2 regions of the Streptomyces sp. NPDC016845 genome follow, and region 2 is predicted to be linked to the other one. Evidence: riboswitches for the same ligand, from Rfam matches in the RefSeq annotation. Region 2 holds a riboswitch; the other holds the start of a gene.

Region 1 (7,806 bases), on a different contig from region 2:
TGCTGTCATCGACTTGACGGACGGGGTCACGGGTGCCGTTCGTAGAACGGACGTACGCGTGTGCGCAGGAAGTCGGCGACCGGGTCCTGGGTGACGTCGAGGAAGACGAGGTTGACCGGCCAGGGCGCCGGGGCGCGGCCGAGCGCGCGGCCCAGGGCGTCGAGCGGCAGGTCGCGGGCGGCGCCCTCCCACTGGGTGAGCTGGACGCCGATGAACAGCGACGGCTCCGCGTCCTCGACGACGGCGAGGGCGCGGTGGGCGGTGAGGACGGTGCCGGTGGTGTCGAACTCCTCGCGCACGGCGGCCAGGAAGTCGACCGGGTCGTCCCGCCAGTGGGGCTCGGACAGTACGACGCGGCCGCCGGAGGACAGGCCGTCGAGCGGGGTGCGGCCGCTGCGGGCCAGTTCGGCGACGGCGGGCGGCGGCAGCGGGATGCCGACGGCGCCGTCCGGGTTCAGGGCGATGCCGACCTGGGCGGGAAGCCCGCGCGCGAACTCGACGGCCGGGGCGACGGTGCAGCTCATCCGGCCACCGGTGACCTGCATGAACTGCTCCTCGGAGCTGAAGACCGGCACGTACGCCTGGCCTCCCAGCTCCATGGTCGGCAGGTCGAGGTCGCGGCTCTCGGTGGAGCCGCCCTGCGGCAGGGGTATCCAGATGGGGCTGCGGCCGAGTACCTCGACGATGCGCGCGCCCGCCCCCTCGACACCGAGCGCGGCGGCGAGGACCTCCTCCAGCTCGTTGGCCGGCCAGCTGCGTGTGGGCTGGGGGTGGGGGTGCGCCTCCTCGTGGAAGCGCGCGTCCTCGTGAAATGCCGGGTGTTCCATAGCCGCCGACGATAACGCCTGCGCCGCGACGGGTCGCTCGGGGAACGTGCTACGGGCTGCCCCGGAACGTGATCCCGCCGAGGGCGTCCGTCGCGGCCCGGTCCAGGAGCACCGCCGACTCGATGCCCGTCGGCAGTTCGCCGCGCTCCGTCGAGGTCACCAGGGCGCCGACGGCCCGGCGGTGGCGGGCGAAGGCGTACCGGGAGACGCCGCGGCCGCGCGCCAGTTGCCCTTTCAGGGCCAGCGGCGGCGGGACGTCGAGCAGGACCAGGTGGACGGCGGCGCCGCGGCGCCTGGCCGTCCGGATCACCCAGCGCCGCACCCACGCCTGGGTGCCGCAGTCGTGCACGACGACGCTGGCACCGGAGCGCATCGCCCGCCGCAGGCCCAGATAGTGGGCGACGCGGACCAGCGGGCGGTAGAGCGCGTACGGCAGGAAGCGCGGCAGGCGGGCGGCCCAGCGCTCCCGGGTGTCCTGGGAGTCGATGCGCACGACCCGGACGGCCCGGCGCATCAGCGTGGACTTGCCGCTGCCCGGCAGGCCGGAGAGCACGACGAGGTCACCCGCCGCGAAACGGATGCGCCGCGGTGTCCTGCCGCTCCGCCCGCGTAAGTCCCGGACCGTGCGCTGTCGCGGGATCCGCACCGTGATCGTCCTCCCCGTTCCGGTCACGCCGTACTTGCCCGGCAAGTGTAAAGAGAAGGCAATGCCTGCCGTCGCATTTCCCCGTTGCACAGTCGTGCGATGATGTGCGCGCCACACCACACAACCGCATACCGGCCGCTTGAATCCGCGCGGGAGAGTTCCGGGATCCACCAGCACGACAGGTACCCGGACGCCGAAGGAGCAAGTCCCTCCCTTGAATCTCTCAGGCCCCGTACCGCGCGGGCGAGGCACATCTGAAAAGCGGGCCGCCCCAGACGTACGGCGGTCCCACCCAAGGTGCAAGCCATGACCGCCAGTACGCGGGGTCGGGGCGAACCTCTCAGGTTCCGATGACAGATGGGGAGGACCCTCCGCCACGGGGGACCCCTCGCCACCGCCGTTCACGCCCGGGAGCACCCGCCATGACTGATACCCCGCAGACGCCCCGTACGACCGCGCTCGACGCCCTGCACCGCTCGCTGGGCGCCACCATGACCGACTTCGCGGGCTGGGACATGCCGCTGCGCTACGCCAGCGAGCGCGACGAGCACAACGCCGTGCGGACGAGGGCCGGGCTCTTCGACCTGTCCCACATGGGCGAGATCACGGTGACCGGGCCGCAGGCGGCCGAGCTGCTCGCCTACGCCCTCGTCGGCAACATCGCCACGATCGGTGCCGGCCGTGCCCGCTACACCATGATCTGCCGCGCCGACGGCGGCATCCTCGACGACCTGATCGTCTACCGGCTCGCCGAGACCGAGTACATGGTCGTCGCCAACGCGGGCAACGCGCAGACCGTGCTCGACGCCCTGACCGAGCGTGCGGAAGGGTTCGACGCCGAGGTCCGCGACGACCGCGACGCCTACGCGCTGCTCGCCGTGCAGGGCCCGAACTCCCCCGCCATCGTGAAGTCCGTCACGGACGCCGACCTCGACGGGCTCAAGTACTACGCGGGCCTGCCCGGCACCGTCGCCGGTGTCGAGGCGCTCATCGCGCGCACCGGCTACACCGGCGAGGACGGCTTCGAACTGTTCGTCTCCCCCGCCGACGCGGAGAAGCTGTGGCAGGCGCTGACCGAGGCGGGCGCCGGGCTCGGCCTCATCCCGTGCGGCCTGTCCTGCCGCGACACGCTGCGCCTGGAGGCGGGCATGCCGCTGTACGGGCATGAGCTGACCACCGAGCTGACGCCGTTCGACGCGGGCCTCGGCCGGGTCGTGAAGTTCGAGAAGGAGGGCGACTTCGTGGGCCGCGAGGCGCTGACCGCCGCCGCCGGGCGCGCCGAGACCGCCCCGCCCCGCAAGCTCGTCGGCCTGGTCGCCGAGGGCCGCCGCGTCCCGCGCGCGGGCATGCCGGTCGTGCACGACGGCCAGGTGATCGGCGAGGTCACCTCCGGCGCCCCGTCCCCGACCCTGGGCAAGCCGATCGCCATGGCGTACGTGGACGCCGCGCACGCCGAGCCGGGAGCGCCGGGCGTGGGCGTGGACATCCGTGGTACGCACGAGCCGTACGAGGTCGTCGCGCTGCCGTTCTACAAGCGCCAGAAGTAGGAGCCTGCGGCCGTAGCCCGGCTCACCGCTCGCCCCACCGTCACCCGCACCCTCCCGCGTACAGGAGAATTCGTCTCATGAGCAACAACCCCCAGCAGCTGCGTTACAGCAAGGAGCACGAGTGGCTGTCGGCCGTCGAGGACGGCGTCGCCACGGTCGGCATCACGGAGCACGCGGCCAACGCGCTCGGTGACATCGTCTTCGTCCAGCTTCCCGAGGTCGGCGACACCATCACCGCGGGCGAGACCTGCGGCGAGCTGGAGTCCACCAAGTCGGTCTCCGACCTGTACTCCCCCGTGTCGGGCGAGGTCACCGAGGCCAACCCGGACGTCGTCGACGACCCGTCCCTGGTGAACTCGGCCCCCTTCGAGGGCGGCTGGCTGTTCAAGGTCCGCGTCTCGGACGAGCCGAAGGACCTGCTCACCGCCGACGAGTACACCGAGTTCTCCGGGAGCTGACCCCTTATGACCGACAAGACTGCCAAGACCGACAAGACCGTACTGAACGAGTCCCTGCACACGCTCGACCCCGAGGTCGCCCAGGCCCTCGACGCCGAGCTGCACCGCCAGCAGTCGACGCTCGAGATGATCGCGTCGGAGAACTTCGCCCCGGTCGCCGTCATGGAGGCGCAGGGCTCGGTCCTCACCAACAAGTACGCGGAGGGCTACCCCGGCCGCCGCTACTACGGCGGCTGCGAGCACGTCGACGTCACCGAGCAGATCGCGATCGACCGGGTCAAGGAGCTGTTCGGCGCCGAGTACGCCAACGTGCAGCCGCACTCGGGCGCCTCCGCGAACCAGGCGGCCCTCTTCGCGCTCGCCAAGCCCGGCGACACGATCCTCGGCCTTGACCTGGCGCACGGCGGCCACCTCACGCACGGCATGCGCCTGAACTTCTCCGGCAAGCAGTTCGACGTGGTCCCGTACCACGTGGACGACAACGGCCTGGTCGACATGGCCGAGGTGGAGCGGCTCGCCAAGGAGCACCGCCCGAAGGTGATCATCGCGGGCTGGTCGGCGTACCCGCGCCAGCTGGACTTCGCCGAGTTCCGCCGGATCGCCGACGAGGTCGAGGCGTACCTCTGGGTCGACATGGCGCACTTCGCGGGCCTCGTCGCGGCCGGGCTGCACCCCAACCCGGTCCCGCACGCCGACGTGGTCACCTCCACGACGCACAAGACGCTCGGCGGCCCGCGCGGCGGCATCATCCTCGCCAAGAAGGACTTCGCGAAGAAGCTGAACTCGTCCGTCTTCCCGGGCTTCCAGGGCGGCCCCCTGGAGCACGTGATCGCGGCGAAGGCGGTCTCCTTCAAGGTCGCGGCCTCGGAGGAGTTCAAGGAGCGCCAGGCCCGCACGGTCGAGGGTGCCCGTATCCTCGCCGAGCGGCTGACCTCAAAGGACGCCCGCGCCCACGGCGTGAACGTGCTCTCCGGCGGCACGGACGTGCACCTGGTCCTGGTCGACCTGCGTGACTCCGAGCTGGACGGGCAGCAGGCCGAGGACCGCCTCCACGAGGTCGGCATCACGGTCAACCGCAACGCCGTCCCGAACGACCCGCGCCCGCCCATGGTCACCTCGGGCCTGCGCATCGGCACGCCCGCGCTCGCCACCCGCGGCTTCACCGCCGAGGACTTCCGCGAGGTCGCCGACGTGATCGCCGAGGCGCTCAAGCCGTCGTACGACGCGGCCGCGCTCAAGGCCCGCGTGACCGCTCTGGCCGATAAGCACCCGCTCTACCCCGGCCTGTAACGGTTCCGCTGGAGTTACGTACCCTTTAGTACATACGTCCTTACGGGGCATCGCGCACACTGAACCCACCAGGTTCAGTGGGCACGGTGCCCCGCCCCGTGCCCCCGGCAGACAACGGCGTCTACCAACCACCTTTGGAGTTCCCCCGTGGCCATCTCGGTCTTCGACCTGTTCTCGATCGGCATCGGCCCGTCCAGCTCCCACACGGTCGGCCCCATGCGCGCGGCGCGAATGTTCGCCCGGCGCCTCAAGAACGAGGGCCTGCTGGCCCACACCGCCTCGATACGCGCGGAGCTGTACGGCTCCCTCGGCGCCACCGGTCACGGGCACGGCACCCCGAAGGCGGTGCTGCTCGGCCTGGAGGGCGAGTCGCCCCGTACGGTCGACGTCGAGCACGCCGACGAGCGCGTGGAGGAGATCAGGACCTCCGGCCGTATCAACCTGCTCGGCGTGCACGACATCGCCTTCTCCTTCGACGACGACCTGGTCCTGCACCGCCGCGAGACCCTGCCGTACCACGCCAACGGCATGCGGCTGTGGGCTCACGACGCGGACGGCGCCGAGCTGCTCACCAAGACGTACTACTCGGTCGGCGGCGGCTTCGTCGTGGACGAGGACGCGGTGGCCGGCGAGAACCCGGTGGTCCCCGACGACACCGTCCTGAAGTACCCCTTCCGCACCGGCGACGAGCTGCTCCGCCTCACCCGCGAGACCGGCCTGTCCATCCCGGCGCTGATGCTGGAGAACGAGAAGGCCTGGCGCACCGAGGACGAGATCCGGGCCGGGCTGCTCGAACTGTGGCGGGTGATGCAGGCGTGCGTGGCGCGCGGCATGTCCCGCGAGGGCATCCTGCCGGGCGGCCTGAAGGTCCGGCGCCGGGCGGCGGGCTCGGCCCGCAAGCTGCGCGCCGAGGGTGAGCCGCTGGCCCACTCCATGGAGTGGATCACCCTGTACGCGATGGCGGTGAACGAGGAGAACGCGGCGGGCGGCCGGGTCGTCACGGCCCCGACGAACGGCGCGGCGGGCATCATCCCGGCCGTCCTGCACTACTACGTGAACTTCGTGCCGAGCGGCTCCGCCGAGGAGAAGGAGGAGGGCGTGGTCCGCTTCCTGCTCTCGGCCGGAGCGATCGGCATGCTCTTCAAGGAGAACGCCTCGATCTCCGGCGCCGAGGTCGGCTGCCAGGGCGAGGTCGGCTCGGCCTGCTCGATGGCGGCGGGCGCGCTCGCCGAGGTCCTCGGCGGCTCCCCGGAGCAGGTGGAGAACGCGGCGGAGATCGGCATGGAGCACAATCTGGGCCTGACCTGCGACCCGGTCGGCGGCCTCGTCCAGATCCCCTGCATCGAGCGCAACGGCATGGCCGCCGTCAAGGCCGTCACCGCCGCCAAGATGGCGATGCGCGGCGACGGCTCCCACAAGGTCTCCCTCGACAAGGTCATCAAGACCATGAAGGAGACCGGCGCCGACATGTCCGTCAAGTACAAGGAGACGGCGCGGGGCGGGCTCGCGGTGAACATCATCGAGTGCTGACCCGCCGCGCCGCTGCCGGGGTTCTTACAGGTCCGCGGTGGTTCCCGCGCCTGAACCGCTGCCCGCGAGCCACTGGTCCCAGCTGAGGTTGAACGACGCGTAGCCGTTGTCGGCCGGGGCCTTGGCGCGCGGGGAGCCCGTGATGGTGATCGGGTCGCCCTGCTTGACCTGGCCGTAGAACCACTTGGCGTCGGACATCGACAGGTGGACGCAGCCGTGCGAGCCGCGGGCGCTGCCGCTGCCCGGGTTCGGGTCGCCGGTCGAGTAGTGCACGTAGGTGCCGGACTGGGTGAGGTGGACGTCCCAGGGCAGCGTCAGGTCGTAGTAGTCGGCGTCGCCCTTGTTGCAGCTGATGCCGACGGAGCAGGAGGTCATGTGGACCTTCTCCTGCTTGTCGATGACGGCCATCGTGCCGTTCCAGGTCGGGTACTCGGCACTGCCCGCGTTGATCGACAGGGTGCGTACGGCCGAACCGTTCTTGGTGACCTTCAGGGTGTGGCCGGGGACGGAGACGTCGGCGCGGACGTCGTCGCCGACCTTGAAGGTGTGGGTGTAGGTGCGGACGCCGTAGCGCCCGTTGCCGTTGCCGACGTCCTTCATGTCGGCCTCGACCTTCACGGTCGTACCCGAGGGCCAGTACTCCTTGGGCCGCCAGTCGGCGCGCTTGTCGCCGAACCAGTGCCAGGCGCCCTCGACCGGCTGCGAGGCGCTGACCTTCATGTGCTTCTCGACGGTGGCGCGCGCCTTCTCGGCCACCGGGTCCGTGAACACCACCGAGACCGGCATGGCCACGCCGACCGTGTTGCCGCTCTGCGGCGTGATCGTCTCCAGGAGCATCGGCGGGCCCTTGGGCTTCGTCGGCGAGGGCTTCGCGCTCGCGCTCGGCTTGTCCGACGCCTTCGCGTCTCCCCCGCCCGCCTCGTCGTCGCTGTTGCCGCCACACGCGCTCACGCCCGCGAGCGCCACCACCGTCATGAGCGCGATGCCTATTCCGCCGCCCTTGCGCCGTCCCACGAACTGCCCCATTTCCTCGGTCGCCCGGTCTCCCCTGCTGAGGGTCCGGCCCCCTGTCCTCCGCCTCCCTGTCAGACAGCGGAGGCTGCCCTGTCAGTTGCACATCTCCGTGTAAAGCGTGTTCCAAGACTGGGGGCGGACAAACGACCCTGTACGAGACAGGCGGCGGCGCTGCGGTGCCGGACCGGGACCGGTGGGTATGTCAACCATGCCGCCCCCGCACCGCGCCGCCCCGACCAGCGCCCCACCGAGCAGGAGGCTCGCCATGATCCGTGGCATCGACGTCAGCTCGTACCAGTCCTCGTTCAGCACGGAAGGCGTCTCGTTCGTCTTCATCAAGGCGACGGAAGGCCGCAGCTACGTCAATCCGCGGCTCGCGGCGCAGACGAAGCGGGCCCGGGACGCGGGCTGTGTCGTCGGCTTCTACCACTTCCTGTGGCCGGGGAACCTGACGGCGCAGGCCGAGTACTTCGTCAGCAAGGCGCCGGAGAAGG
Region 2 (7,806 bases):
CAGCGCACTTCGCGCACCGAGCAGCAGACAGCGCCGTCCGCTCTTCCCGCACCGCCCTCGCACCACGTGCCTGTCGAATGAGAGGCGACCCACCATGCCGCTGCATGTCCCCCCGGCTCCCGCGCCCGCTCTCCGCACCGTCCTCACCGCCCTGGGTTCCCCCACCGCGGTCCGTGAGGCCCGCACCCCGTCCCTGCGCGCCGCGCAGGGCCCCGTGAGCCCTGAACTCCCTTTGCCCGTCTACGTGTTGGACCGCATCACCGAGACCACGTCCGCGGGCGGCCACCCGTCGCCCGCCCGCCTCGCCGGCTGGCGCTTCCTGGTCCGCTGCGGGGACCGGGCGGTGGCCGCCGCCGACACGATGCTCACCGCGGACGGCTGGGCCTTCTCACACTTCTTCGAAGGCCCCTACGTGAAATCCACCGAACGCGCCCTGCGCCAGGCCGAACCCCTGGCCAAGACCTACCAGCCGCGGCTGCTCTCGGTCCCGGAGCTGTACATGCTCACCCTGTGGCTGCACGGCGACCACACCGCGGACACGGTCGACGGCATCCCGGCCGCCGACGACATCCTGATCCCCCTCGCACCGGCGCCACCGGGCATCGCCGCCCACCGCCCGCACCGCGTCGCGGAGCTCCTCCCGGTCCTGGCCCTGCGCCTGACCCCGTCGCGAGCCGCCCTGCTCGCCTGACCCGCGCCCACCCCTGTGCCCCGCGCCGCCGCCGTCCGGCCGCGGGGCACAGCCCTGTCCGGGCGGTCCGGAGCGGACTAGTCCGGTCCGGCCACCCCGAACCACCCGAAGAGGCAGTGCAGTTGGACTGAACCGCCCGCAAGGGTGACGCGTCTGAATCCAGTGAGGACCGCTGCAACGAAATCCCTGCGGATTGACGCCCACAGGGCAACACTGGGTTCCGACCGACCGAAACGGGGGGCGGCCATGAACACGCATTCAAGCCGCAGCACAGACGCCGACATCATCGAGATCACTACGCAGCGAAAGAACCCACCCATGTGCCAGCACCAGCCGTCGTGCCCCACAGCAGAATCCGCGGACAGGGAGGCCGCCCTTCCGGTGGCTCACCACCCGGAGCAGGGCTGGAGCCTGCTGTGCAACGGGGTCCTGCTCTTCGAGGACACCGGGGAACTCCTCCCCAACGGCACGATCATCGCCCCGCACCGCCCGCTGGCAACGGTAGTGACAGCCGCGTAGAGGCACCACGCGCCCCACGGGCGCGGGAAACTGCGCGACCGGCCACGTACGAAGGCAGGCCGCGCAGTCACCGCAACCCTCACGCCTCGTAGGCGTCCAAGGGCGGGCACGAACACACCAGGTTCCGGTCACCGAAGGCCTGGTCAATACGCCGGACAGGCGGCCAGTACTTGTCGGAGGCCGCGACCCCCGCGGGGAAGACACCTTCCTCGCGGCTGTACGCGTGCGCCCACTCCCCGCCGAGCATCCCGGCCGTGTGCGGAGCGTTCCGCAGGGGGTTGTCGTCCGCCGGCCACTCGCCGGAGGCGACCCGCTCGACCTCGCCGCGAATGGCGATCATCGCGTCGCAGAACCGGTCGAGTTCGTCGATGTCCTCGCTCTCGGTCGGCTCGATCATCAGCGTCCCCGCCACCGGGAACGACATGGTCGGCGCGTGGAACCCGTAGTCGATGAGGCGCTTGGCGATGTCGTCGACGGTGACGCCGGTCGCCTTCGACAGCGGCCGCAGGTCGATGATGCACTCGTGCGCGACGAGCCCGCCGGGCCCGGTGTACAGCACCGGGAAGTGCGGTTCGAGCCGCTTGGCGATGTAGTTGGCGGAGAGCACGGCGACCTGCGTCGCCCGCTTCAGCCCCTCGCCCCCCATGAGACGCACGTACGACCACGAGATCGGCAGGATGCCCGCCGAACCCCACGGCGCGGCCGAGATCGGCCCGACGCCGGTCTCGGGGCCCGCGGCCGGCTGCATCGGGTGGTTCGGCAGGTACGGCGCGAGGTGCGCGCGCACACCGACCGGGCCGACGCCCGGGCCACCGCCGCCGTGCGGGATGCAGAACGTCTTGTGCAGGTTCAGGTGCGAGACGTCGCCGCCGAAGTGCCCCGGCTTGGCGAGCCCGACCAGCGCGTTGAGGTTGGCCCCGTCCACGTAGACCTGGCCGCCCGCGTCGTGCACGGCGGCACAGATGTCGGCGACGTGCTCCTCGAAGACACCGTGCGTCGACGGGTACGTGATCATGAGGACGGAGAGCTGGTCCGTGTACTGCTCGATCTTGGCGCGCAGGTCCTCGACGTCGATCTCGCCGTCGTCGGCGGTCTTCACGACGACGACCTTCATGCCGGCCATCACGGCGCTCGCCGCGTTCGTACCGTGCGCGGAGGACGGGATGAGGCAGACGGTGCGCTGCTCGTCGCCGTTGGCGCGGTGGTAGCCCCGTACGGCGAGGAGCCCGGCCAGCTCGCCCTGCGAACCGGCGTTCGGCTGCAGCGACACCTTGTCGTACCCGGTGACCTCGGCGAGGCGCTCCTCCAACTCCGTGATGAGCGTGAGGTAGCCCTGCGCCTGCTCGGCCGGGGCGAAGGGGTGCAGCTGGCCGAACTCGGGCCAGGTCACCGGCTCCATCTCGGTCGTCGCGTTGAGCTTCATCGTGCAGGAGCCCAGCGGGATCATGCCGCGGTCGAGCGCGTAGTCACGGTCGGCGAGCTTGCGCAGGTAGCGCAGCATCGCGGTCTCCGAGCGGTGCTGGTGGAAGACGGGGTGCGCGAGGATCTCGTCGCCGCGCAGCGCCGACCCGGGCAGCACGTCCGCGACCTCGGCGTCCAGCGCCTCCACGTCCCCCTCGACGCCGAACGCGCCCCAGACGATGTGCAGCCGGCTGCGCGTGGTGGTCTCGTCACAGGCGGCGGAGACGTGGTCGGCGTCGACCTGGCGCAGGTTGACCCCGCGCTCGCGCGCGGCCCGCACCACCTGAGCGGCCTGACCCGGCACCCGTACGGTCACGGTGTCGAAGTACGTCCCGTGCACGACCTCGAGGCCGCCCGCCGTCAGACCGGCGGCGAGCAGGGTGGCGTAGCGGTGGGTACGCTGCGCGATGGAGCGCAGGCCGTCGGGTCCGTGGTAGACGGCGTACATGCCGGCCATGACGGCGAGCAGCACCTGCGCCGTACAGATGTTGCTCGTGGCCTTCTCGCGGCGGATGTGCTGCTCACGCGTCTGCAGGGCGAGGCGGTACGCCTTGTTGCCGTCGGCGTCGACGGAGACACCCACGAGACGGCCGGGCAGGGATCGCGCGAACTTCTCGCGTACGGCCATGTAACCGGCGTGCGGGCCGCCGAAGCCCATCGGCACACCGAACCGCTGCGTCGTACCGACGGCGATGTCGGCGCCCAGCTCGCCGGGCGAGGTCAGCAGCGTGAGAGCGAGCAGGTCGGCGGCGACGGTGACGACGGCGCCGAGCTCGTGCGCCTGGTCGATGACGGGCTTGATGTCGCGGACGGCACCGGAGGCGCCCGGGTACTGCACGAGCACGCCGACGACACCGCGCTCCGCGACCTCGGCGGGGATGCCGTCGCTCAGGTCGGCGACGACGATCTCGACACCGGTCGGCTCGGCGCGCGTCTGTATGACGGCGGTGGTCTGCGGCAACGCGTCGGCGTCCACCACATACACGCCGTTCTTGACCTTGCCGACGCGCCGCGACAGGGCCATGGCCTCGGCGGCGGCGGTGCCCTCGTCGAGCAGCGAGGCGCCGGAGGTCGGCAGGCCGGTCAGCTCCGCGACCATCGTCTGGAAGTTGAGCAGCGCCTCCAGGCGGCCCTGCGAGATCTCCGGCTGGTACGGCGTGTAGGCCGTGTACCAGGAGGGGTTCTCCATGACGTTGCGCAGGATGACGGGCGGGGTGAACGTCCCGTAGTAGCCGAGGCCGATCATCGAGCCGAGAACCTGGTTGCGGTCGGCGAGGGAGCGCAGCTCGGCGAGGACCTCGGCCTCGGTCCGGGCGGCCGGCAGCTCCAGCGCCTCGGCGCTCTTGATCACATCCGGCACCGCGGCCGCCGTCAGCTCGTCGAGCGAGCCGTAGCCGACCTGCGCGAGCATCTTGGCCTGCGCGGCGTCGTCCGGACCGATGTGGCGCTGCTCGAAGGGGATTCCCTGCTCCAACGCGGAGAGCGGAGTGCGGCTGGCTGTCATTGCGGAGGCCTCCTGGTCACTACGACCTGCGAGGGGCACCACGGCGCGGGTGCCCGGACGGCCTCCCCCTCTGTCATCTCAACCTGAGAGCTTCACCGGCCCGCTCCGTACGTGTGGGACGCGCACGGGACACACCGGCTTTCACCGTCGGTGAGGGTGGGGAACGTGCCCCCGCCCTGCTTTCCAGAGTGACCTCGTCCGTGCGGTACGTGGGCCTGAGAGATTCCGGGGAGGATTTGCTCCTTCGGCGCCTCCGACCTCGATCGGAGACTCTCCCGCACAGGGTCAGCAGCCGCTCGCCAGCGTACCAGCGGCAGTATGACCGCAGCCCCCGAGTGGCCGCCCTGCCAGAAGTACTCTTTCGTAGTGCTTACAACCGATTTCATAGCGCTTACGGACGAGTTCACCATCGCCACCCGAGCGAGTCTGTAGCGTTTCCAGACGAGTCGCGACCTGCTGGAGGGCCCGTGCAGACCGACATCGATCCGCGCAATCTGATCGGCCGCAAAGCGTTCGACCGCAACGGAACCAAGATCGGCACGATCGACGAGGTCTATCTCGACGACGCCACCGGCATCCCGGAATGGGCGGCGATACGCACCGGCCTCTTCAGCCGCGACGCCTTCATCCCGCTGGCCCCCAGCCGGCTCGTCGACGGCACCCTGCGCGTTCCCTTCGAGCGGTCGCTGATCAAGGACTCCCCCGACTTCGGCGTGGGCCGCCACCTCTCCCCCGAGCAAGAGCTCCAGCTCTACCACCACTACGGCCTGGACACGACGGTCCCCCGGCCCCCGGACACGGAGTTCGGCCACATCGCGGGCAAAGACCCCGAGCGCCCCTGACCCACCCCACCCAGCGGCCAGGCCCCCGCCGCCGACACCACACCCCGAGCCCTCGCGGAAGCGGCCAGCCCGAACCCGGCGACCGTCCGATCCCCTTGGCCCCTCGGCCTCTCGCCCCTTCACCCCCGGCGAACCCACATGCCGCAGCGCTTTCCATCGCCTCTCCGCGCATGGCGCCCCGCCGCACCAGCGGCGAAGCAGCTCACCCCCTTCCCGGTGCCCCCGGCACTCCGCGGCCCTGCCCCAGCCAACTCGGCACCGGGCCCGGCCCTGCCTCCCACCAGCCGTCGACGCTCCACCAATACCGTGCGGCCCTCCAGGACGCCCTCCTCAGGACACTCCCCGCACCCCGGGCTCCTCCGCGCCTTCCACCCCCTCCACCAGCGGCAGCGGTTCCGCCGGCTCCAGCAGCGGGTCGTCCACCAGGAACGTGCGGACCCGGCCGGGAACCGCCTCGTACGGTGTTTCGAAGCGGACCGTCACCCGCCCTAGACCGCTGCCCTGGACCCAGCCGGGGCCGTACTCCGCGTGCCGGACGTCGTGCCCGGCCATGTACCGCCGCTCGACCGGCGCGGCGGGCACCTCCACCGGCTCGGCCCGCTCCTGCGGCACCTCGACCGCGTTCCCCGCTCCCCGCACCTCCTCCTCGGCGGCAGCCGCCTGCGCGAACAGGTCCTCCTGCGTGAAGTCGGCGAGGCCGCTCACCCCGACCCCGAGCAGACGCACCCCGCCCGTCGTGTCCACGGCCTCCAGGAGGCGCGCGGCAGCCTCCCGCACCACCCCGGGGTCGTCCGTGGGCCCGCGCAGCGTCTCGGAGCGCGTCAGCGTGGAGAAGTCGTAGCGCCGCACCTTCAGGACCACGGTCCGGCCCGACCGCCCGGCCGCCCGCAGCCGCTCCACGCACCGGTCGGCGAGCCGCTGGACCTCACCCCTCACCCGCACCCGCTCGTGGATGTCCACGTCGTACGTGTCCTCGACCGACACCGACTTGGAGTCCCGCTCGGCGACGACGGGCCGGTCGTCGTGGGCCAGCGCCATCGCGTACAGATGCGCCCCGTGCGACTTCCCGAGCAGCCGGACCAGCTCGTCCTCGCCCGCTTCGGCGATCTCCGCGACGGTGAGGATCCCGGCCCGGCGCAGATGATCCCCGGTGGCGGGCCCGACCCCGGGCAGGATCCGTACGGACTTCGGGCCGAGCAGTGCCCGCTCGGTCCCCGGCCGTATCAGCACGAGCCCGTCCGGCTTGGCCTCCTCGGACGCGATCTTCGCCAGCATCTTGGACGCGGCGATCCCGACGGACCCGGTGAGCCCGGTGACCCGGCGGATGTCCGTGCGCAGCCGCACCCCGACCGCCTCCGCGGACGCCTCGTCCCAGGCCACCTCACCGGCCTCCAGATCGACGAACGCCTCGTCGAGGCTCAAGGGCTCCACCAGCGGCGAAAGCTCCCGCAGAAGCCCCATCACCTGCTCGCTGATCTCCCGGTACAACCGGAACCGCGGCACCAGGTACGCGGCGTGCGGGGCGAGCCGCCGCGCCTGCCCCATCGGCATCGCCGAGTGCACCCCGAACTTCCGCGCCTCGTACGACGCGGTGGCCACCACACCGCGCGGCCCGAGCCCGCCCACGACCACGGCCTTCCCGCGCAGGCTCGGCTTGGCCGCCTGCTCCGCCGAGGCGTAGAAGGCGTCCATGTCGAGATGCAGGATCGTCGGCGCGGCTCTCACGTCACCGATGCTGCCCTACGCCACTGACAACGCGGCCGCGGGGACGTCAGACGGCCCTGTTGCGCCGCCTCGCCAGCTCGTCCGCCGGGTTCTGCCCGACCAGCGTCTCGCCCGTGTCCACCCGCTCCCCGTGCAGCTGCGAGAGGGCGTGGTCCACGTCCCGCCAGACCACGCCCACCGCGATGCCGAAGATCCCCTGCCCGCCCTGGAGCAGCTCGTGCACCTCGGCCGGTGACGTGCATTCGTAGACGGTCGCGCCGTCGCTCATGAGCGTCATGCGCTCCAGATCGGTGAAGCCCTGCTCCCGCAGGTGCTGCACGGCCGTGCGGATGTTCTGCAGTGAGACCCCCGTGTCCAGGAACCGCTTGACGACCTTCAGGACGACGACGTCCCGGAAGCTGTAGAGCCGCTGTGTCCCCGACCCGTACGCGGCCCGCACGCTCGGCTCGACCAGACCGGTCCTGGCCCAGTAGTCGAGTTGTCGATAAGTGATCCCGGCCGCCGCGCACGCGGTCGGCCCGCGATATCCGATCTGCTCGGACGCCGCGTCGCCGCTCTCCCCCGCCCCCGGCACCGCAGACACTGTCTGCGGGCGCTGCGGAGTGTGATCGGCCGTGCTGCCGTGAAACGAGTACGGACCGCCCGTCGCCGTACCGTCGCCGCTGCTTCTCACGCCGACCTCCTCTGTGACCTGCCTTCACGACGGTAGGCAGTCACAAGGGGTGCGTCAACGAACGCCACACTCGCCACGCCGAGTGATAATCACCCTACGAGTGGTTTCCCGTGTCCCGCCGCGGGGAAAGGCTAGCCGAATGTGCCGAAACGGCCGGTCACTGGCTGTTGGTCCCGAAATCCTCGGGCGAGATCTGGTCGAGGAACTCGCGGAACTTCTCCACCTCGTCCTCCTGCTCGTCGGGGATCGCGATCCCCGCGTCGTCCAGGACCCCGTCGCTGCCGAAGATCGGCGTCCCGGTGCGCAGCGCCAGCGCTATGGCGTCGGACGGGCGGGCGCTGACCTCGACCCCGCTCGCGAACACCAGTTCCGCGTAGAAGACCCCGTCCCG

Evidence for each region. Region 2 has a riboswitch for glycine ahead of gcvP (aminomethyl-transferring glycine dehydrogenase). Riboswitches for the same ligand answer to the same signal wherever they lie in the genome.
Region 1: another riboswitch for glycine. It lies ahead of gcvT (glycine cleavage system aminomethyltransferase GcvT); the one in region 2 lies ahead of gcvP (aminomethyl-transferring glycine dehydrogenase).

Annotation. Positions count from the first base shown of each region.
Region 1 covers NZ_JBIRPI010000030.1:32,112-39,917, forward strand. The annotation lists gene ACH4RC_RS38115 (enhanced serine sensitivity protein SseB) at 27-827, opposite strand; gene ACH4RC_RS38120 (AAA family ATPase) at 877-1,473, opposite strand; glycine riboswitch at 1,614-1,721, shown strand; gene gcvT (glycine cleavage system aminomethyltransferase GcvT) at 1,896-3,020, shown strand; gene gcvH (glycine cleavage system protein GcvH) at 3,098-3,478, shown strand; gene glyA (serine hydroxymethyltransferase) at 3,485-4,768, shown strand; gene ACH4RC_RS38140 (L-serine ammonia-lyase) at 4,916-6,298, shown strand; gene ACH4RC_RS38145 (Ig-like domain-containing protein) at 6,323-7,324, opposite strand; gene ACH4RC_RS38150 (glycoside hydrolase family 25 protein) at 7,578-7,806, shown strand, end outside.
Region 2 covers NZ_JBIRPI010000008.1:285,211-293,016, forward strand. The annotation lists gene ACH4RC_RS22335 (hypothetical protein) at 95-691, shown strand; gene ACH4RC_RS22340 (DUF5999 family protein) at 1,010-1,210, shown strand; gene gcvP (aminomethyl-transferring glycine dehydrogenase) at 1,290-4,175, opposite strand; glycine riboswitch at 4,369-4,463, opposite strand; gene ACH4RC_RS22350 (PRC-barrel domain-containing protein) at 4,643-5,017, shown strand; gene ACH4RC_RS22355 (DNA polymerase IV) at 5,348-6,742, opposite strand; gene ACH4RC_RS22360 (MerR family transcriptional regulator) at 6,789-7,415, opposite strand; gene ACH4RC_RS22365 (bifunctional nuclease family protein) at 7,573-7,806, opposite strand, start outside.